Linked DNA regions of Cycloclasticus pugetii PS-1. Each later gene encodes a partner of the first gene's protein in a complex. Links are inferred from orthologs where the notes say so. Each region holds a gene or a part of one and is shown on either strand. Other genes may lie near its edges.

Region 1 (11,381 bases):
TCGTAGCTTCACGTAACTTGTTACGTCCAAGACCAAACTTTCTATAGTAGCCATGTGGTCGACCGGTCATATTACAACGGTTACGAACACGAGACGCACTTGAATCACGAGGTAAAGACACTAATTTTGTTTGTGCCTCTGTTACTTGTTCAAAAGTAGACTTAGGGTTTCTAATAATTTCTTTAAGCGCTGCTCTTTTGGCAGCATATTTAGCCACTAAACGAATTCGTTTATTTTCTCTAGCTATCATTGATTTCTTAGCCATTTCTTAACCTTGTTGTTTAATGGGAAAATTGAATGCTTTCAATAAAGCACGACCTTGCTCGTCATTCTTAGCACTTGTCGTAATAGCAATATCCAGCCCACGTAGCGTATCAATCTTGTCGTAATCAATTTCAGGGAAGATTATTTGCTCAGTTACACCAAGAGAGTAGTTACCTCGTCCATCAAAAGATTTATCACTTAAGCCACGAAAATCCCTAATTCTAGGAATTGCAATTGAGATAAGTCTCTGAAGAAAATCATACATACGCTCATTTCTTAAAGTGACTTTACAGCCAATTGGCATATCGTCCCTTATTTTGAAACCAGCGATTGATTTTTTTGAAATCGTAATAATTGGCTTCTGGCTTGAAATCTTTTCTAGGTCAGAGACAGCATTTTGGATAATTTTTTTATCAGCAACAGCCTCACCAACACCCATATTAAGTGTTATTTTAGTGATCTTAGGCACTTCCATAACAGTCTTAAGATTCAATTCCTTTAATAAAGCAGGAATGATTTCTTTTTTATAGCGTTCTTCTAAATTTGACATAAAATTCTCTATTTCTTAAGCGTCAAGCACTTCATTATTTGATTTGAAGTAACGAACCTTCTTACCATCTTCAAGTACTTTAAAACCAACTCTATCAGCCTTGTTAGTTTGAGCATTATAGATAGCAACATTAGAGACATTGATCGGCATTTGCTTCTCAATAATCCCACCTTCAATACCTTTATTAGGATTAGGTTTTTGATGTTTTTTTACTGAATTAATTCCTTCAACCAAAACTTTTTCATCAGAAACAACAGAAAGAACTAGGCCTTTTTTACCCTTATCTTTCCCTGTTAAAACGATTACTTCATCACCTTTCTTTATTTTATTCATAATTAATTCAATCAGTTAAATCACTTCAGGCGCTAAAGAAATGATTTTCATAAACTTTTCATTCCTTAATTCGCGAGTAACAGGGCCAAATATACGAGTTCCAATTGGTTGCAAGTTTGCATTTAAAAGCACCGCCGCATTACCATCAAAACGAATAGCTGAACCATCTGGACGACGTATTGCTTTTCTTGTTCTAACGACGACTGCATTATGAACATCACCCTTTTTTACTTTGCCACGTGGGATCGCATCTTTAATGCTGACTTTGATGATGTCACCAATTTTAGCATAGCGTTTATGAGAACCACCTAGTACTTTAATACACATAACATTGCGGGCACCGCTGTTGTCTGCCACATCAAGTCTTGTCTGCATCTGAATCATTACTTAACTCCCACTCACTCTATTTAGTTTTTTCAATGATTTCATGAAGTTTCCATGATTTCGACTTTGAAACAGGTCGACAAGAAACTAAAGAAACGATATCGCCTTCAGAGCATTCGTTACTTTCGTCATGAGCATTATATTTAGTTGATCGTTTAATCACCTTGCCATACAAAGGATGTTTAACTTGACGAGTGACTTTTACAGTGATGCTTTTATCACCTTTATTGCTTGTCACAACACCAGATATAGTTCTTAGAGTCTGCTCTTTTGCACTCATTTAGATTCACCTGCTTGATCATTCAAAATAGTTTTAATACGAGCAATATCACCACGTACTTCACCAAATTGATGAACTTGATTTAATTGACCAGTAGCATTTTGCATACGTAAATTAAATTGCTCTTTTCTTAATTCAAGCAATAATTCGTTAAGCTCCTGAACTGTTTTTTCTCTTAATTCTGATGCCTTCATTACATTATTGTCCGTTCAGCAAATTTTGTTTTAAAAGGGAGTTTTGCAGCAGCTAAATCAAAGGCCTCAACTGCTAACTCTTTTGATACACCCTGCAATTCAAATAACATAGTTCCTGGTTTGATTTGCGCAACCCAGAATTCAACACTACCTTTACCCTTACCCATACGTACTTCAAGAGGTTTTTTTGTAATTGGTTTATCTGGGAACACGCGGATCCAAACCTTACCACCACGCTTAATATGACGTGTAATAGTACGACGACCAGCTTCAATTTGACGCGCAGTCATTCTACCGCGTTCAATAGATTTCAAGCCAAATTCACCAAAACTAACACTACTACCACGATGTGCAAGTCCAGTGTTTCTGTTTTTATGTGCTTTTCTAAATTTAGTTTTTTTTGGTTGTAACATATCGCTTACCTATTCTCCCGTCGCTTCCTTATTACCTAAGATTGGTAGGGCAGACTTTTCGTCAAAAACTTCACCTTTGAAGATCCACACTTTGATACCTAAAATACCATATGTAGTTAGTGCTTCAGTAAATCCATAATCAATATCAGCACGAAGTGTATGTAGTGGAACACGTCCTTCTCTGTACCATTCGTTACGAGCAATATCTGCACCGTTCAAACGTCCACTTACTTTAATTTTGATACCTTCAGCACCTAATCGCATGGTGTTAGTAACCGCTCTTTTCATTGCACGTCTGAACATAATTCGACGCTCAAGCTGTTGCGCAACACTTTCAGCTACTAAAAGAGCATCCAGTTCAGGCTTACGAATTTCCTCGACGTTTATCTGGACAGGCACACCCATGATATTACTTACTTCCGCACGTAGCGAATCAACATCACCACCTTTTTTACCAATAACAATACCAGGACGAGCCGTATGTATTGTAATTTGTGCATTACCCGCAGGACGATTAATTTGGATTTTGCTTACAGAAGCTGCCATTAATTTCTTTTTTAAGAAATCACGTGCAATTAAATCTTGTTTTAACATGTCAGGATACGCTTGTGAACTAGCATACCAACGCGAATTCCAATCTTTAACTATACCAAGGCGTATACCAGTTGGATGTACTTTTTGACCCATATTTATTTACTCTTTTATTTAGTATCACTAACTTCAATAGTTAGATGGCAGTTTCTTTTAAGAATTTTATTACCACGACCTTTAGCACGCGCTTTAAATCGTTTGTAAGTAGGTGCTTCATCAACAAATACTGTTGAAACATATAACTCATCTACATCAGCACCTTCATTATGTTCAGCATTAGCAATAGCAGAATTAAGAAGTTTCTTGAAACTATCTGCTGCTTTACGTGTACTAAAACCCAATAAATTCAAAGCACTCTCAACATCCATGCCTCTGATTTGATTTGCAACTAATCGGCCTTTTTGGGCTGAAAAATTAGCGTTTTTTAATTTAGCTTTAACTTCCATCACTGCACCAATGTTTATCTGGATTTTTTGTCAACAACATGACCACGGTATGTACGCGTTAACGCGAACTCACCTAATTTGTGGCCAACCATATTTTCGGTAATCAATACCGGCATATGCTGTCTTCCGTTGTGAATAGCTATCGTCAAACCAACCATAGTTGGCGAGATCATTGAACGTCTAGACCAAGTTTTAATTGGTCTACGATTATTACTTTCTGCGGCTGCTTCTACTTTCTTCATTAAATGAAGATCAACAAAAGGGCCTTTTTTTATGGATCTTGGCACAATATATCCTTAACGTTTTGTTCTATTTCTAACTATTAATTTATCAGTACGCTTATTTTTACGCGTCTTATAACCCTTTGTTGGCATACCCCATGGAGATACCGGGTGGCGACCACCAGAAGTACGACCTTCACCACCACCATGCGGGTGATCAACAGGGTTCATAGCAACACCACGTACAGTTGGTCTAACACCTCTCCAACGTTTTGCCCCGGCTTTACCAAGGGAAATCAAGCTATGCTCAGAATTACCAACTTCTCCGATAACTGCTCGACAACCAGATAAAACCTTGCGCATTTCGCCAGAACGTAACCTTAACGTAACATGGTCACCATCTCTCGCAACAATTTGCACAACAGCACCTGCACTACGTGCTATTTGGGCACCTTTATTTGGTTTTAACTCAACACAGTGTACTTGTGTACCAACAGGTATATTCCTCATTGGTAAACAATTGCCTACTGTAATTGGGGCTACTTCAGAAGAAATCACTTCATCACCAACATTTAAGTTTTTTGGTGCAATGATGTATCGTCTTTCGCCGTCATTATATAGTATCAGCGCAATATTGGCAGATCTATTTGGGTCATATTGCAGACTTTCTACCTTACCAGGTACATCGAATTTGTTTCTTTTGAAATCGATAATACGATAATGTTGCTTGTGACCTCCACCACGATGTCTTGTAGTGATCCTTCCGTTATTATTGCGCCCGCCTGACTTGCTTTTTTTAGCTAAAAGCGGCCCATGTGGTGCAGACTTACTAAGCTCAGCATTTTTTACTCTAATTACAAAGCGTGAGCCTGGTGAAGTTGGTTTTGATTTTACAATAGCCATAAGATTAATTTATCTTCCAGTTAGGCAGAAACAAATTCTATTTCTTGCCCAGATTTAATACGAACATACGCTTTTTTTACATCTGATCTTTTACCAAAACCTTTACCAAAGCGTTTAACTTTTCCTTTTACATTCAATGTTTTTACAGACTCAACATCTACACTAAATAGTTTTTCAACGGCAGCTTTGATATCAGCTTTATTAGCACTGCTATCAACCTTAAAGACATATTGATTATTAAGGTCAGCAGCAATAGAGCTTTTTTCCGTAACAACAGGCGCAGTAATTAACTGCAATAAGAATTCCTGATTCATTTTAAGCGCTCCTCTACTAATGCAATTGCATCAGCTGTTATACAAACTTTTTCATATGCTAGTAAAGAAACAGGATCAATTTCATAAGCAGTACAAACATCAACTTTTTGTACGTTTCTACTAGCTAATTGCAAATTAACGTCTTCAGCCGCTAAAACGATTAAAACATTACTTAGGCCATTTTCAGCCAATTTAGCATTTAATAATTTTGTTTTAGGTTCTTCAATACTTAGCTCATCAACAACTACCAATCTATCTTGACGGATAAGCTCAGATAAAATTGACTTCATACCAACAGCGTACATTTTTTTATTTAATTTTTTGCTGTGATCTTGAGGTTTAGCTGCAAACGTTACACCACCAGTTCTCCAAATAGGACTTCTGATTGTTCCTGCACGAGCACGACCAGTTCCTTTTTGTTTCCATGGCTTGATACCACCACCGCTTACTTCTGATCGAGTTTTTTGCGCACGTGTTCCTGCTCTAGCATTCGCCATATAAGTAACAACAAGTTGATGAATTATCCCCTCGTTATATTCTTGGCCAAAGACCGCTTCAGAAACATCTTTACCTACGACAGGCGTTTGAATATTCATAATTTTGCCTATTTATTTGTTTTAATAGCAGGTGTAATAACAATGTCACTATTCTTTGAACCCGGTATCGCACCTTTAATTAATACCACAGACTTGTCTGTATCAATTTTTACGATTTCAAGGTTTTGAGTAGTCACTCTTTCGTCACCCATGTGACCTGACATTTTTTTACCCTTTAAAACACGACCTGGTGTTTGACATTGCCCAATTGATCCAGGCGCACGATGTGATAAAGAGTTACCGTGTGTAGCATCTTGCATTTGGAAATTATAGCGTTTGATAACACCCGCATATCCTTTACCAATACTTTTGCCACGCACATCAATTTTTTGACCAGCTTCAAATATATCAAGTGATAAATCAGAACCTACTTCAAGGTCAGAGTCTTCTTCAAGTCTAAACTCCCATAAACCTCTTCCCGCTTCAACACCAGCTTTTTTGAACTGGCCCGCCTCAGCTTTATTAACTCGAGAGTTCTTTACATCACCCGTTGTTACCTGCACTGCAGAATAACCATCGGATTGTTCATTTAAAACACGTGTAACACGATTTGGCAAAATTTGTACTACAGAAACAGGAATTGACTCACCTTCTTCTGTAAACAATCTTGTCATTCCGCATTTACGGCCTACTAAACCTAAAGACATGATTTATCCTTTATTTTATATATTTAAAACTGATTTAATTCAGTTTAATTTGAACATCAACACCAGCTGATAAGTCTAGCTTCATCAGCGCATCAACAGTTTTATCAGTCGGCTCAACAATATCCATCATACGTTTATGCGTACGAAGCTCATATTGATCCCTTGCATCTTTATTAACATGCGGAGAAATAAGCACTGTAAAACGTTCTTTTTTTGTTGGTAAAGGAATAGGACCCATTACTTGAGCGCCTGTACGTTTCGCAGTCTCAACTATTTCACGTGCCGCATGATCTATTAAACGGTGATCAAAGCCTTTTAAACGAATTCTTATGGATTGTTTTGACATTTCAATTACTCAATAATTTTAGCAACAACACCGGCACCAACTGTTCGGCCACCTTCGCGAATAGCGAAACGTAAACCTTCTTCCATGGCAATCGGGTTGATTAATTTGACGGTCATTTGCACGTTATCACCTGGCATCACCATTTCGATACCTTCTGGTAAGTCACATGCACCTGTTACGTCTGTCGTTCTAAAGTAGAACTGTGGACGGTAACCGTTGAAGAATGGTGTGTGACGACCACCTTCATCTTTACCTAACACATAGACTTCTGCTTCGAAGTGTGTGTGAGGTGTGATTGATCCAGGCTTAGCTAATACTTGACCACGCTCTACGTCTTCACGTTTTGTACCACGTAGTAAGATACCAACGTTATCGCCAGCTTCACCTTGATCTAATAATTTGCGGAACATTTCAACACCGGTACACGTGGTTGTGACCGTGTCTTTGATACCAACGATTTCAATTTCTTCACCGACGTTGATAACACCGCGCTCAATACGACCGGTTACAACTGTTCCACGACCTGAGATTGAGAATACGTCTTCAACTGGCATAATGAAGTCGCCGTCTACAGCTCGTTCTGGTAATGGGATGTATGAGTCAAGCGCTTCAACTAGTTTAAGCACTGATGGAACACCAATGTCTGATGTATCGCCTTCTAGGGCTTTAAGTGCTGAACCTGTTACGATTGGTGTGTCATCACCTGGGAATTCGTACATGTCTAATAGTTCACGTACTTCCATTTCTACTAGTTCTAATAGCTCTTCATCGTCAACCATGTCCGCTTTGTTAAGGAATACGACGATGTATGGAACACCCACTTGACGTGATAACAAGATATGTTCACGTGTTTGCGGCATAGGGCCGTCTGCAGCTGAACATACTAGGATGGCACCATCCATTTGCGCCGCACCTGTGATCATGTTTTTAACGTAATCGGCGTGACCTGGACAGTCTACGTGAGCATAGTGACGTGTATTTGATTCATATTCAACGTGTGATGTTGCAATGGTAATACCACGCTCACGTTCTTCTGGTGCATTGTCAATTTCATCAAAGGCTTTAACTTCTCCACCCATGGCTTCAGCCATAACTTTCGTTAACGCAGCCGTTAATGTTGTTTTTCCGTGATCAACGTGGCCAATTGTGCCTACGTTTACATGGGGCTTATTTCTTTCAAATTTTTCTTTAGACATTGTAAATACCCGTCATTACTTAATATTAATAAAAAATTCTGCTTTTAATCTTTTCTTCTAACGCTTTAGGCACTTCAGCATAACTATCAAACATCATGCTGTATGTAGCCCTACCTTGCGTTGCAGACCTAAGGTCTGTTGCATAACCAAACATCTCGGCAAGCGGCACATCTGCATCAACCATCTTTCCAGCAGGACAATCATCCATACCATGAATAACCCCCCTACGCTTATTTAAATCTCCAACTACGTGACCCATGTACTCTTCTGGTGTAACCACTTCTACTTTCATCATTGGCTCTAGCACTTTAGGATCTGCTTTTGCTGCGCCATCTTTAAAACCAAGTGAGCCGGCTATTTTAAACGCCATTTCATTTGAGTCAACATCATGATACGAACCATCGTACAAAGTAACTCTAATATTTATCATGGGGTACCCTGCTAAAACCCCATTTTTCATTTGTTCTTTGACACCAGCCTCGACCGCACCAATATATTCGCTTGGTACTGAACCACCGACAATCGCATTTACAAACTCAAACTCTTGATCTTCTAGTGGCTCAATCTTCAACCATACATGGCCATATTGACCCTTACCACCAGACTGCCTTACAAACTTGCCTTCTTGCTTCACGACTTGACGGATAGTCTCACGGTAAGCAACTTGTGGTGTTCCAACATTGGCTACCACATTAAATTCTCTGAGCATACGATCAACGATTATCTCAAGATGAAGCTCACCCATTCCAGAAATAATTGTTTGCCCTGACTCTTCATCAGTATGCACTTTAAATGATGGATCTTCTTGTGCAAGCTTTCCCAATGCAACTGCCATTTTATCTTGATCTTGTATGGTTTTAGGCTCTACCGCAATTGAAATCACGGGATCCGGAAACTCCATACGCTCAAGTGTAATGGGTGCATTAATTGAACATAAAGTATCACCAGTAGTAACATCTTTTAGTCCAATTGCTGCCGCTATATCACCAGCATATACTTCTTTAACTTCTTGCCTATCATTCGAATGCATTTGCACCAATCGACCAATACGCTCTTTCTTATTTTTAAGTGGGTTATAAACAGTATCACCTGCTTTTAACACACCTGAGTACACTCTAAAAAATGTTAACGTTCCAACAAATGAATCCGTTAAAATTTTAAATGCTAATGCTGAAAATGGTGAGTCATCATCAGCACTTCTTATTTCTGGCTCTTCACCCTCAGATACTACTGAGGAAATAGCCGGCACATCTATCGGTGATGGTAAAAAATCCACAACCGCATCCAGCATTGCTTGTACGCCTTTGTTTTTAAATGCACTTCCACATAATACAAGCACTAACTCATTATTGAGAGTTCGTAAACGCAGTCCAAGCTTAATTTCTTCTTTAGATAACTCGCCAGAGTTAAGATACAGCTCCATTAACTCATCATTACCTTCAGCTGCTGCTTCAACTAACTGTTCACGAAGCGCTTCACATTCATCTTTTATTTCTTCAGGTATTTCACCTGTTACATGTGAAACACCCTTATCACTTTCATTCCAATAGATCGCTTGCATACTTATTAAGTCTACAACGCCTTTGAAAGCATCTTCAGCACCAATTGCATATTGCAAAGGCACTGCATTACAACCTAATCGAACTTTTAATTGATCGACCACACGCATAAAATTTGCGCCAGCCCGATCCATTTTATTCACAAACGCTATACGAGGCACTCTGTATTTATCTGCTTGCCGCCAGACCGTTTCCGATTGCGGCTCAACACCACCAACAGCACAGAAAACAGCACATGCTCCATCTAAAACTCTTAACGAGCGCTCAACTTCAATGGTAAAGTCAACATGCCCTGGTGTATCGATAATGTTGATACGATGCGTATCATACTGCTTATCCATCCCAGACCAGAAACATGTGGTGGCCGCTGAAGTTATCGTTATACCACGTTCTTGTTCTTGTTCCATCCAGTCCATGGTAGCTGAACCATCATGAACCTCACCCATTTTATGCGACACACCCGTATAAAACAAAACACGCTCTGTTGTTGTTGTCTTACCAGCATCAATATGAGCCATGATGCCTATATTCCGATAACGCTCAATTGGAGTACTGCGAGGCATCTTTATTCCTAAATTATTCTAAATATAATTACCAGCGGAAGTGAGAGAATGCTTTGTTCGCCTCAGCCATACGGTGAGTATCTTCACGTTTTTTAAATGCAGATCCTCTACTTTCTAAAGCATCAATAACTTCACCTGCTAATCTAGCAGACATAGATCGCTCACTACGTTTACGAGAAGCATCTATCATCCAACGCATTGACAAACCCATTCTACGATTTGGACGTACTTCTACGGGCACTTGGTAAGTAGCACCACCTACACGACGAGACTTAACCTCAACTGCAGGCTGAACTTTCTCTAACGCCTTAATAAGCGCATCAACAGGTTCCGCATGACCCTTGCCTTCAATCGTATCAAGAGCGCCATAAACAATCTTCTCAGCGATTGATTTCTTACCATCAACCATGATCATATTCATAAACTTTGCTAACACTAAATTACCAAACTTTGGATCTGGGAGGATTTCGCGCTTTATCGCTTTTTTTCTTCTAGACATTATTTAAACTCGTTTAATATTAGTTTTTAGGGCGCTTAGCACCATATTTAGAACGGCCTCTACGACGCGCTTCTACACCAGATGTATCCAGGCTACCTCGGACTACGTGGTAACGTACACCAGGTAAATCTTTCACACGACCACCACGAATAAGTACAACCGAGTGCTCTTGGAGGTTATGGCCTTCACCACCAATATAGCTAGTTACTTCTGCGCCATTGGTCAGCCTTACACGAGCTACTTTACGAAGCGCTGAGTTTGGTTTTTTTGGTGTTGTTGTATAAACACGTGTACAAACACCCCGTCTCTGAGGACAAGCCTCTAGTGCTGGCACATTGCTTTTTTCTACTTTACGCTTTCTAGGTTTACGAACTAGTTGGTTAATAGTGGTCATATCTAATTTAGAGCTCCAAAAACTCGTGCAAAACATTTTCCACACATCCTATGACGTGCGTTTAAATTCTTATTTAGGTTATTTCAGTAAATATAAAAAAATCCAATCTACCGAAGAGCGGGAATTTTAGGCAGATATCACTTATCTGTCAAGCATAATGAGTGCGTAATTATTCTTAGATAAGAAAATGCCAACCCATGGTTCAGGTTGGCATTCTTTAATCCCGCTACAATAGAATAATTAATTATTCTTGCATGTTAAGCGCTTGCTTCAACGCCTCTTCTGCCTCGTCATGTGCTGCTGCTGTAGTCACTTCTTCAACAATCTCTGGGCTCATCGATGCTGCTTTATTTTTTCTGCGTTCCAGGTGATGAGCCAAGCCTGTTCCAGCCGGTATAAGTCGACCAACAATGACGTTTTCCTTCAAACCATGCAAGTCATCTCTGGTACCTCTTACAGCTGCATCTGTTAGCACTCTTGTTGTTTCTTGGAAAGATGCTGCAGAAACAAACGATTCAGTCGCTAAGGATGCCTTTGTAATACCGAGTAGTACATTATCAGCTGTCGCAGGTACTTTACCTTCTGCTTCTAGTTGATCATTAACTTCAAGGAAACGAGTCTTCTCAACTTGCTCACCTTTGATGAATGAACTATCCCCACCAGACGTAATTTCAACTTTTCTTAACAT
Region 2 (11,522 bases), 870 kb from region 1 along the record:
TCGCTGATTGGCTTACGTGCAATTCCGACTCTTTCAAACCATTATTTTTTAATTGTTTGGTAATGAGGTAGTTCTCCGTGATGTTAATTTTCTCATCTTCAGTATAACCAGCGAGGTTAATCACTTCCATACGGTCCAACAGGGGACCCGGTATATTCATGCTATTTGCAGTCGCGACAAACATAACATCAGACAAATCAAAATCCACTTCTAAGTAATGATCGTTAAACGTACTGTTTTGTTCTGGATCAAGCACCTCAAGTAAAGCAGAAGCAGGGTCGCCTCTGAAATCCATTGCCATTTTGTCTATTTCATCAAGCAAGAATAAAGGGTTTTTTGTTTCAACTTTTGACAAGTTTTGTAAAATTTTACCTGGCATTGAACCAATGTATGTACGACGATGTCCACGTATTTCAGCTTCATCTCGCACACCACCTAAAGACATTCTTACAAACTTACGGTTCGTCGCACGAGCAATAGATTGCCCCAAGGATGTTTTACCAACACCTGGAGGCCCGACCAAGCAAAGAATTGGCCCTTTCATGTTTTTAACCCGTTGTTGAACAGCCAAGTACTCTAAAATTCTTTCTTTTACTTTCTCTAGCCCATAATGGTCAGCATCAAGCACTTTTTGTGCAGCAGCGAGATCATGCCTAATACGCGTACGTTTTTTCCACGGCACATTAACCATACAATCAATGTAATTACGTATAACACTGGCTTCAGCTGACATCGGGGACATCATTTTTAACTTGCTCAGTTCTGATTCAGCTTTTTCTTTTGCTTCTTTTGACATCCCTGCATCAGCTATTTTCTTTTCGAGTTCATCTATCTCATTTGAACCTTCTTCCATGTCTCCCAATTCATTTTGAATGGCCTTCATTTGCTCACTCAAATAATATTCGCGCTGATTCTTTTCCATTTGTTGCTTAACCCGGCTACGGATTTGTTTTTCCATTTCCAGAATATCAACTTCACCCTCCATCAATAACAGCAAATGTTCTAAACGTTCGCGAAGGTTATATGTTTCCAGTATTTTTTGTTTTTCTTCAACTTTCAACACCATGTGCGCTGACATAGTATCTGCAAGACGGCCAGAGTCTTCAATACCAGATAATGAAGTTAATACTTCAGGTGGTACTTTTTTATTTAACTTCACATAGCTTTCAAAGGCGGAACTAACGGTCCTAATTAGCACATCCATTTCTTGCTCTTCAAGGTCTACGGCATCTTTCAGCAAACTGACATCTGCACCAAACAATTTTTCATTGGTATAAATCTTATCAATATTAACTCGCTGCTCACCTTCTACTAAAACCTTTACCGTTCCATCAGGCAACTTAAGGAGCTGCAAAATAGTGGCTAAGGTACCGACTTGATAAAGGTCACCCTCTTTGGGATCATCGTTATCTGGGTTTTTTTGTGCAACTAGAACAATTTTTTTATTATCTTCCATCGCAAAATCAATCGCCTGTATTGATCGATCGCGACCAACGAAAAGCGGAATCACCATATGTGGGTAAACAACCACATCTCTCAGCGGAAGAATTGGTAAGTTTGTTAAATCTAGTTTTTCGTTCATTAGTTACCGCCTTAAAGAATTAAATTTAGTATTAGTAAGAATATCAGGGCACCGAACATTATTTTCAAGCCATAACTCATAAAAAAAGGCGCTTAAAGCGCCTTTTTTTCTCTTTGAAGTCTATTTTATTCCGATGATGCTACTTTTTTATCATTTTCATAAATAAACATAGGGTCAGACTCACCCCGAATAACCTTATCATCAATAACAACTTTACAAACATTATCTAGCGAAGGTAAGTCATACATTGTGTCTAGTAATACATGTTCTAAAATTGTCCTTAAACCACGAGCACCTGTTTTACGAGCCATCGCTTTCTTTGCGACCTCTCTTAAGGCTTCTTCTCTAAATTCAAGTTCAACGCCTTCCATTTCGAAAAGCCTTACATATTGTTTTGTTAATGCATTTTTAGGTTCACTGAGTATTTGAATTAATGCATCTTCATCTAGCTCTTCAAGCGTTGCTACAACAGGTAACCTGCCAACAAATTCTGGAATCAAACCATATTTAACAAGATCTTCCGGCTCAACATTTTGCAAAACATCACTGACATCTGGCGCTTCATTCTCGCTTACTACTTCAGCTGAGAAACCGATGCCGACATTTTTTTGAGAACGATCTTTAATAACCTTATCTAAACCGGCAAACGCACCACCAACAATAAACAAGATGTTACTGGTATCTACTTGTAAAAATTCTTGCTGTGGATGTTTTCTTCCACCTTGTGGAGGGACTGAAGCAACTGTTCCTTCAATCAATTTTAACAATGCTTGTTGGACACCTTCACCAGAAACATCACGTGTTAAAGACGGGTTGTCCGACTTCCGTGAGATCTTATCTATTTCATCAATGTACACGATGCCGTTTTGAGCTTTATCGACATCAAAATCACATTTTTGTAAGATTTTTTGAATAATGTTTTCGACATCCTCTCCAACATAACCCGCTTCAGTTAACGTCGTAGCATCTGCAATGGTAAAAGGAACATTTAACATTCTTGCTAATGTTTCAGCCAATAATGTTTTGCCTGAGCCGGTGGGGCCAATTAACAATACATTACTTTTTGCCAACTCAACATCATCAACACCTTTTGAGGCATTTAGACGCTTATAGTGGTTATAGACTGAAACTGATAAGATTTTTTTGGCCTGTTGCTGGCCTATCACATACTTATCTAAGGATTCTTTAATTTCAGAGGGTTTAGGTAATTTATCACCTGCGCCTGTCGCTTCATTCTCTTGAAGCTCCTCTTTAATAATATCGTTACAAAGCTCTACACACTCATCGCAAACAAAAACAGAAGGGCCTGCAATTAACTTTCTAACTTCATGCTGATTCTTTCCACAAAACGAGCAAATCAAAAGCTTACTATCATTCTCGCCATTGTCTTTATCATCACTCATACAAACCTCTTTTCTTTAACACTCATTATTAGGGTTGACTGTTTCATTACTCTTAATCTTTAGTTACATGCTATATACAGTATGCTAAAGATTATAAATCTGTCCAGTCCAAGCGCTAACTATTCTACTCTTCTATATTACGTGTTTTTAATACTTGGTCAATCAGGCCGTATTCAACGGCTTGTTGACTACCCATAAAGTTATCTCTATCGGTATCACCTTGAATAACATCTAACGGCTGGCCTGTATGTGAAGCCATAATTTTGTTTAAACGATCACGGATTAATAGAATTTCCTTCGCATGAATATCAATATCAGATGCTTGACCCTGAAAACCACCCAGCGGTTGGTGGATCATCATTCTTGAGTGTGGTAAAGCGAATCGTTTACCTTCAGCACCACCTGTCAACAATAATGCACCCATGCTGGCTGCTTGACCGATACACATAGTACTAACATCTGGTTTGATAAACTGCATCGTGTCATAGATAGACATACCTGCTGTGACAGAACCACCTGGTGAATTAATATATAGGTGGATATCTTTATCAGGGTTTTCAGATTCTAAAAATAGCATCTGAGCAACAATCAAATTAGCCATATGGTCTTCCACTTGGCCTACTAAGAAAATAACCCGTTCTTTAAGGAGTCTAGAGTAAATATCGTATGAACGTTCGCCACGTGCAGTCTGCTCAACCACCATCGGAACTAATCCAAGTGCCTGCGCCTCTAGTTTATTTTGCATCTTAACTCCCTTATTATCTGTCATTTATCCAGTTGCTTGAGTAGGTGCCATTAGCTCATCAAACGTTAACTGAGTTTCTGTTATTTTAGCCTTTTCTAACACCCAATCAACCAATTGGTCTTCTAATACAACGCTTTCAACTTTATTGCGCTCTTCTGGGTTAGAGTTATACCAATTGATAACTTCTTCAGGCGATTGATACGTTTGAGCAAACTCTTCAATTCGTGCTTGTACTTTTTCAGCATCCGCTTTGATATCATTTTGCTTGATCATTTCAGACAATAGCAAGCCTAATTTAACGCGTTTAGTTGCTTGATCTTTAAAAAGCTCTTTTGGTAAATCCGGCTGTGCTGGTTGACCTGCCTGAGCTGCTTTTTCATTTAGCGAAGCAAGCATTTGATTAATTTCATTATCAACAAGTGCTTCTGGCACAGACACTTCATTGTTTTCAACAATTGCATCCATGACAATTTCTTTACGTTTAGTTGCTAATGCACGAGTTAACTCACCGCCCATATTTTTAGCAAGGTCTGCTCTAAAGTCAGCCACATCACCACTTTCCACACCAAATTCCTTAATAAACTCTTCATTTATTTCAGGTAATTCGCTCTTTTCAACCTTATCCACTTCTACATCAAAAACCCCAACCTTGCCGGCAAAGTCAGCTTGTTGATAGTCTTCAGGAAAAGTCACTTCAAAACTTAATTTCTCACCAGTTTTCACGCCTTTTAAGTTTTCTTCAAACCCAGGTATCATGCTTTTTGAGCCAAGAACAACAGGGAAACCTTTAATAGGCTCTTCCGAGATAGGCTTATCACCTACTTTACCTTCAAAACTAACTGTTACTTGGTTACCGTCTTTAGCTTTGGTTTTAACTTCTTTCCAGCTTGCTTTTTGTTTTTGCAGCTTTTCAACCATATTATCTATATCAGACTCTGCAATTTCCACTACTGGGCTATTCAGTGATAAGTCTTCAACTGGGTTAACTGTAATCTCTGGATAGACTTCAAAGCTTGCTGAGAACTCATACCCTTCAACCTCAGCTTCGTTAGCTTTAATAACAGGCGCACTGGCTGGGTTTAGCTTTTCTTCCATGATTGCTTTATAAAAAAAGCTTTGTGTTAACTCTGATAACGCTTCAGCGCGCACACTTGCTCCAAATTTCTTTTTGATAACGCTCATAGGAACCTTACCAGGTCTAAATCCATCAATCCGTGCGTTTCGTTTCACATCGTCATAACGCTTATTGATCGCCGTATCGACCTCTTCTTGAGGGACAACGATTGTTAATGTTTTTTTAATATCAGAAATAGATTCAACAGAAACCTGCATAATTATTCTCTAGTGTAGTTTATTGATGATTGTTCAAAAAAATAGATGGTGCGAAAGGAGAGACTCGAACTCTCACATCTTACGATACTGGAACCTAAATCCAGCGCGTCTACCAATTCCGCCACTTTCGCATTTTGGTTGGAAATAATGTGCGGTATCATACCGACTCTTTCAACATTTTTGCACTCCTTTTTGAATACAATTTTACTTAAATGTAAAAAAACCATATGAAAGCTACCTTATTTTTTGTTTTTTACTTCTTAACAGCCTCTGTTTTGGCTGCTTTAATCGCCTATCCATTATTTTTAGCGTTTGGCACAAATGAATATCGTTTTGAAAAATGGGTTACGCGCGCCGCCCTTTTATTTTTAATCTTAGGACTGATTCCATGTTTTAAGTTTTTTAAATTGAGTTTAAACGCCATTGGACACAATAATACCTATGGCAACTTCTTTAAAAAAACATCATTCGGCTTTATTTCTGGCCTGTTAATTCTTGGCGTTGTTGTGTTTACTCTGATCGTTCTTGATATTAGAGTACTGTCAGAAGATGCTCAATTCACATGGAAACTTGTTTCTAAAGCATTATTAGCCGGAATCGTCGTTGCTTTAATAGAGGAAACCTTATTTAGAGGGCTATTCTTCAAGCTAAGCCAACAATGGCACAACGGTTTTACGGCGGTTGTTGTTAGTAGTTTTTTTTATGCCATTTTGCACTTTATTAAACCCATTGAACATATTGATCAAAACCTTTTATATATAGGCACTGGTTTTGAAGTTATCGTTAATGCATTTAAAGCAGTTGCATTTATGCCGCTTGATGACTTTCTAGCGCTTTTTGTTGTTGGCGCTTTCCTTGCCCTAGTTCGTCTTCAGACACGTACTCTTGCTTATTGCATTGGTCTACATGCTAGCTGGGTTTTCCTCATAAAAATAACTAAAGAACTCACTGACCATAACCCCGCATCAAGCTGGACTTACTTAACTGGGCAATACGATGGCATAATTGGTATTCTTAGTTTTATTTGGATTAGCGTAATCATTTTTGCTTACCTGATCTATGTCATTAAACCTAAGTATCAACCGCATTCTTAATTCCACATCCTTGACATGACTCAATCATAGATTAGAATGGGAATCATTATCATTAACGTTTGAGATCACATGTCAAATAACCAGGCATTAAACCAGTACGCTACTCTTGCTGATATTGAAATTGGCCAGGAAGTAATGCTGTGTAAAAATCAAATGGCTCATTCGTTAGAAAAAAAATTGCTAACGCTAGGCTTTTCTAAATTAATTCCCCTTCAGGTTACTCAAAGAAGCAAAGGTGGAATTATTGTCAGTATTGGAAATACTCGTATTGCTCTGAATGAAACCCTCGCAAAACAAGTAGTAATAGAAACATTATGACCAAGCAATGTTGCGAAGAAAATATGCCCGTACGCCCCTCTAATAAAAGCCCTGTCATTGCCGTTATTGGCAACCCTAACTGCGGAAAATCAACATTATTTAATGTTATTACAGGCATTAAACAAAAAACGGGGAACTGGCCTGGCGTTACAGTGGACCGTCGTGAAGGGCTTACTAAAGTTAACAACCAAGAGCTTGTTTTGGTCGACTTACCAGGTGTTTATGCGCTTGATAGTGACCGCGAGGCTCTTGATGAACAAATAGCTCGCCAATATATTTTATCCGAAGAGGCTGATGCACTTTTAATTGTTGCAGATGCAGCCAATCTAGAACGCAGCCTGTTCCTTACCAGTCAATTACTTGAAACCGGCATTCCAGCTGTACTTGCGTTAAACATGATGGATGTTGCCAAATCTCGTGGCATGAACATCGACCTAGAGGCTTTATCTAACGCTCTTGGCTGCCCTGTTTTTCCTATTGTTGCACGTAAAAACCAAGGAATCACCTCACTTTTAGAAAGCATATTAACGGTAATTGATGAGCAGCCTAAGCATCACTTAAACATTGAATACCCGACTGCCGTTACCTCAGCTCTTGATGAAATTATTCCGACGTTAAATACGCAACGCAACTCCCCATTTATTCTACGATGGCATGCGCTTCAATGCTTAGAGGGGTACTTCTCCCCCACTACAACACAGCAAACCGAAGAAATTTGTGCTAGCCGACAGCTCTATATAAAAGATTCAACTGGAGAAGATGCAGATACTCTTATTGCTGCCAGCCGCTATGAATTTGCACACCAGCTAACCTTACAGGTAGTCAAGCAAGTCAAAAACATTCAACAAACATGGTCTGACCGAGTAGACAAAGTCATTCTTAGTGACTATCTCGGCTTACCTATCTTCTTTTTAGCCATCTACTTAATGTTCAGTATAACCATTAACTTTGGTGGCGCTTTTATTGATTTCTTTGACATTACCGCCAGCGCGCTGTTTGTTGATGGATTTAAAATTCAACTCCAGAATTTGGATTTTCCCAATTGGTTTCAAGTCTTACTCGCTGATGGTTTAGGCGGTGGTATCCAAGTTGTTGCTACCTTTATCCCCATCATCGCGACTCTCTATTTCTGTTTATCTATACTCGAAGACTCCGGCTATATGGCCAGAGCTGCCTTTGTTATGGATCGTTTTATGCGTAAGCTTGGACTACCCGGCAAAGCTTTTGTGCCATTAATTATTGGCTTTGGTTGCAACGTACCATCCATCATGGCTACACGTACCCTAGAAAAGCAACGTGACCGCATTATGACGGTGATGATGGCGCCGTTTATGTCGTGTGGTGCACGGTTATCTGTGTATGCCTTGTTTGCTGCAGCTTTTTTTCCTCAATCTGGGCAAAATATTGTTTTCTTACTATATCTATTAGGTATTGCAGCGGCTATTTTTACCGCACTGTTACTAAAAAGCAGCGTGCTTGAGGGTGAGTCTGATAGTTTTCTCATAGAACTCCCCCCTTACCACCGACCAGCCATCAAAAGCTTACTAATCCACACTTGGGAACGCCTAAAGGGTTTCGTATTAGAAGCTGGCAAATTTATCGTCATGATGGTCATGGTGATCAATATTCTTAATTCCGTTGGCACTGATGGCAGTTTTGGTAATGAAAACAGTTCAAAATCAGTCTTGAGTGAAGTCAGTAAAACATTCACACCTGCCTTTGAACCGATGGGAATCCAAGAAGAAAATTGGCCCGCTATCGTTGGTATTTTTAGTGGCTTACTCGCTAAAGAAGTGGTTGTTGGAACACTCGATGCAGTTTATTCAAATATTGAAGGCAACACCGACGATAACGACGAAAACTTTAGCCTTAAAAATAAGTTCTCAGAAGCTGTGACAACAACTAAAGATAATTTAAATGATGCGTTCCAAAACATGGGCGACCCGCTTGGTTTAAGGACACTTGATGCCAACGACAATCTTGATGAAGCCGCAACTGAGCAAGAAGTTAGCTCAGCTCTCTTTGGCACCTTGGTGAAATATTTTGATGGCAAAATTGGTGCCTTTAGTTATCTACTCTTTATTCTTTTATATGTCCCTTGTGTTGCTGCGATTGCCGCCGTTAAACGTGAAACAGGAACACGTTGGGCCTTATTTTCTATTTTCTGGAGCCTTTATTTGGCATACAGCATGGCGACTTCTTTCTATCAAATTGCGAACTTTTCAAGCCATCCAACACAAACACTGATTTGGTTATGTGTATTCATTGCTGGCTTTCTAGGAATATGGCTTACGCTTCGCCAACTTGGCCAGAAATTACTCGCTGTTGAACCAACACTGATTAAAGACGCATGATTTTATTAGAGGTCCGTGATTACTTACAAGCCGCACGAAGCGCTCCTGTTCGTGATTTAGCCTTACATTTCAAAATCTCTCAAGATGACGCCAAATCAATGCTCGAACACTGGGTAAAAAAAGGTTATGCAAAAAAACTTCCAGCTGGCTCACTTTGCCAAGGTGGTTGTAGAAGTTGTGACCCCGAGACAATAGATATCTATGAATGGACTGGCCCTCGCTAATCTTAATAAATACCTTTTATTTAATTATTTAAATACTCAGCAAAATTTTTCCTAACCTTAGCAATTGGAATCGAAACGCCAAACCCAGTCTTTAACGCAGACCCTTTTGCTACTTTGATGGTATTAACTGCCACCACATGACCATCATCGGTTATCAATGGCCCACCACTGTTACCCGGTAAAATCTGTGCGTCAGTGACTATTCGGTTTTGCAACACCTGAGTTACCGTCCCATCTGTTAACTGATCACGTAACCCCAAGGGGCTTCCAATTGCATGAACGGTTGTACCCTGTACGACTGAGCCAGGTGCCATTTCTAAGTAAGGCGCTTTACAGGCATTTACTTTCAGCAAAGCCAAGTCATCTGTCGACGCCACCTTAATTAGCTTGGCTCTTGCTTTAGTATTATCTTTTAAAACAATATCAAATGACTGAGCAACATTTGACACCGCGCTAGAGAAGTTAAAGTCAGATTTTTGTCGATTAAAGATGTCCTCATCCAAGCTCAGGCGCCTCTGCGTTTCATTCAGTTGTTGCAGGTCTTGCTGATATTGCTGCTCATAAAGCGCGTACTCGCGTAACGCGATTTGTTTTTCTTTGTCTGATCTCAAACCGTCTATATATATTCGAAAATCATCGAGTTTTTGCTTATTAATAAAGAGCCGCTCTTTTTGTTGATTAAGCCGTATTTTATTACTATTAAATATTAAACTATTTTTTTTGATCTTTGCCTGCGTCGCATCCCATTGCTTACCTTTAGCGGGGCGAACCACATGCTTATTCGTCACTAAATAACAATCCTCGGTTACAAAAAAGCCAGATCCAGAACCAAGTTTACTTTTAACAGTAACAACAGCCTTCGTTGCTTGCTGAACAGGATTAGTAAATGGGTATTTACTATTTAGCAGCGTTATAAAATCATTTGACCTCTCGACAGAGGCGGTTGAATTTTTATATGCGCGAACCTCGGTAGCCCCATCCTCATTGATAGGCGAATCAGAAAACTGCCAATGCCCACCTTTATCCTTATATTTAAATATTTCCGCCACACAAGTGCTTGGAATATAAAGTAAGCAGACTGTTGTTAAGGTGATTATAAAACGCATAATTTATATCAGTGTAAACACTGCCCTCATGGTCGTATCAGTGATCATTTGACCTTAAAAAAACCCCCTTGTCGATAAAGAAAGTCTAGCTCAAATTTTAAATTTATTATCGGTCTCAATGGTTAGCATCAATTATTCAAAGGCTTTCAGGCCCTTCTCATCCTGCTTTTTCAACAAGTTTTATTGTGTAAATACTTAATAGTAGAACTTGCTTTAGTAGGGTTTCCTTCTTTTTATTTTCCTGATCTACATCAGAGTAGTTATAGGCATTAAACATTAGAATTTGCGCCACAGTAAAAACAAATATTACTTGAAAGCAACTGTATTTTATAACTCGTCACTTAGGAGAACCTACTTTATGACTAATAATACCGACTACCATCAATTTATTGATAATGACGAAGGATGGGTCGATCGACGTATTTTTTGGGAAGAAGAAATTTATGAGCAAGAATTAAAACAAATTTTTGCTAAATCATGGCAATTCATCGCTCATGACTCAATGATTCCCAATGCTAATGATTTCTATACCACTTATATGGGCGAAGATGGTGTTATTGGGGCGCGACAAAAAGATGGTAACGTCAGAGTTTTTTTAAACTCATGCCCACACCGTGGAAACAAATTCTGTTTTGCAGACGAAGGCAATGCTCGCTCTTTTATATGTAATTACCATGGCTGGAGTTTTGGTATTGACGGCAAGCTAGGCGCTTTAGCGAACGAGCATGTTTATGATGAAGGCGATATTGATAAAGAAAAATGGAGCCCAAAACAAGCGCGTGTTGAAACCTATAAGGGCTTAATATTTGCGACATTTGACCAAGATGCACCTTCGCTGGATGAGTGGCTCGGTGATTTTCGTTGGTACTTAGACATGATGTTTGACAACGATGGAGAAACAGAATTCATTGATGGCGGCATTAAATCATATGTTAATGCCAACTGGAAATTTGGCGTAGAAAACTTTGTTGGTGATGCTTACCATGCGCTTTGGAACCATGACTCTGGCCTTAAAGCCATGAATAAAGGTGAAGGCTTTGGCCCAGCAGTAACTGAAAACTCTTATCACGCAAGTATTAATGGGCATGGTTGGGAGTTTGGAACCGATGGCTACGCAGATGTAGTGATTGGTGGGTCTGAAAAGTGGCTTAATTATGTCAGAGACATCATTAAACCTAAAATTAAAGAGAAATATGGTGAGCTTCGCTCCAATATATTTGGTTCATTAGCCTCCGTTTCATTATTTCCCAATATTTCATTTTTACCTGGCATTCAAACATTTCGTGTTTGGTTACCTAGAGGGCCTAAAAAGTTAGAACTACGTGTTTTCACCATTGTTAATAAAAACATGCCCGAAGAGATCA

Evidence for each region.
Region 2: the proteins of rpsG (region 1) and tig are in contact, whole or in part, in a crystal structure (PDB 3GTY), measured with the Thermotoga maritima proteins. The link is inferred for Cycloclasticus pugetii PS-1 from one-to-one orthologs. Residues at the interface, in WP_004081843.1 of Thermotoga maritima: Lys34, Lys52, Lys55, Glu59, Arg62, Gln63, Glu66, Asn67, Lys69, Val71, Arg95, Ala109, Lys110, Lys111, Gly112, Arg113, Pro114, Glu117, Glu121, Ile124, Ala125, Tyr127, Asn128, Asn129, Thr130, Gly131, Lys135, Asp139, Arg142, Met143; in WP_004081061.1 of Thermotoga maritima: Glu122, Val124, Val129, Leu130, Tyr133, Glu188, Gly259, Ile262, Tyr263, Glu266, Ser270, Glu273, Gln274, Glu277, Arg308, Gln311, Ile312, Ser315, Tyr316, Glu325, Arg329, Arg336, Leu363, Phe366, Trp367, Arg373, Leu377, Arg381, Leu384, Glu387.

What each region holds. Positions count from the first base shown.
Region 1 is NZ_ARVU01000001.1:1,818,201-1,829,581, forward strand. The notes cover bases 8,565-11,381. They hold rpsG (30S ribosomal protein S7), read right to left. Parts: upstream 10,300-11,381; coding sequence 9,829-10,299; downstream 8,565-9,828. Other genes in these bases: fusA (elongation factor G), read right to left, coding at 8,565-9,800; rpsL (30S ribosomal protein S12), read right to left, coding at 10,319-10,693; rpoC (DNA-directed RNA polymerase subunit beta'), read right to left, coding at 10,938-11,381. In the rest of the region: rpsN (30S ribosomal protein S14), read right to left, coding at 1-265; rplE (50S ribosomal protein L5), read right to left, coding at 269-814; rplX (50S ribosomal protein L24), read right to left, coding at 830-1,147; rplN (50S ribosomal protein L14), read right to left, coding at 1,163-1,531; rpsQ (30S ribosomal protein S17), read right to left, coding at 1,551-1,811; rpmC (50S ribosomal protein L29), read right to left, coding at 1,808-2,005; rplP (50S ribosomal protein L16), read right to left, coding at 2,005-2,418; rpsC (30S ribosomal protein S3), read right to left, coding at 2,428-3,105; rplV (50S ribosomal protein L22), read right to left, coding at 3,120-3,455; rpsS (30S ribosomal protein S19), read right to left, coding at 3,470-3,742; rplB (50S ribosomal protein L2), read right to left, coding at 3,752-4,579; rplW (50S ribosomal protein L23), read right to left, coding at 4,600-4,893; rplD (50S ribosomal protein L4), read right to left, coding at 4,890-5,489; rplC (50S ribosomal protein L3), read right to left, coding at 5,498-6,136; rpsJ (30S ribosomal protein S10), read right to left, coding at 6,171-6,482; tuf (elongation factor Tu), read right to left, coding at 6,488-7,678; and 2 more genes.
Region 2 is NZ_ARVU01000001.1:951,020-962,541, reverse strand. The notes cover bases 2,909-5,866. They hold tig (trigger factor), read right to left. Parts: upstream 5,063-5,866; coding sequence 3,755-5,062; downstream 2,909-3,754. Other genes in these bases: CYCPU_RS0104660 (CPBP family intramembrane glutamic endopeptidase), read left to right, coding at 5,290-5,866; clpP (ATP-dependent Clp endopeptidase proteolytic subunit ClpP), read right to left, coding at 3,110-3,730; clpX (ATP-dependent Clp protease ATP-binding subunit ClpX), read right to left, coding at 2,909-2,985. In the rest of the region: lon (endopeptidase La), read right to left, coding at 1-1,582; more of clpX, read right to left, coding at 1,708-2,908; more of CYCPU_RS0104660, read left to right, coding at 5,867-6,156; CYCPU_RS0104655 (FeoA family protein), read left to right, coding at 6,226-6,474; Fe(2+) transporter permease subunit FeoB, read left to right, coding at 6,471-8,828; CYCPU_RS0104645 (FeoC-like transcriptional regulator), read left to right, coding at 8,825-9,052; CYCPU_RS0104640 (S1C family serine protease), read right to left, coding at 9,073-10,158; CYCPU_RS0104630 (aromatic ring-hydroxylating oxygenase subunit alpha), read left to right, coding at 10,517-11,522. UniProt on the Bacillus subtilis protein: Involved in protein export. Acts as a chaperone by maintaining the newly synthesized protein in an open conformation. Functions as a peptidyl-prolyl cis-trans isomerase.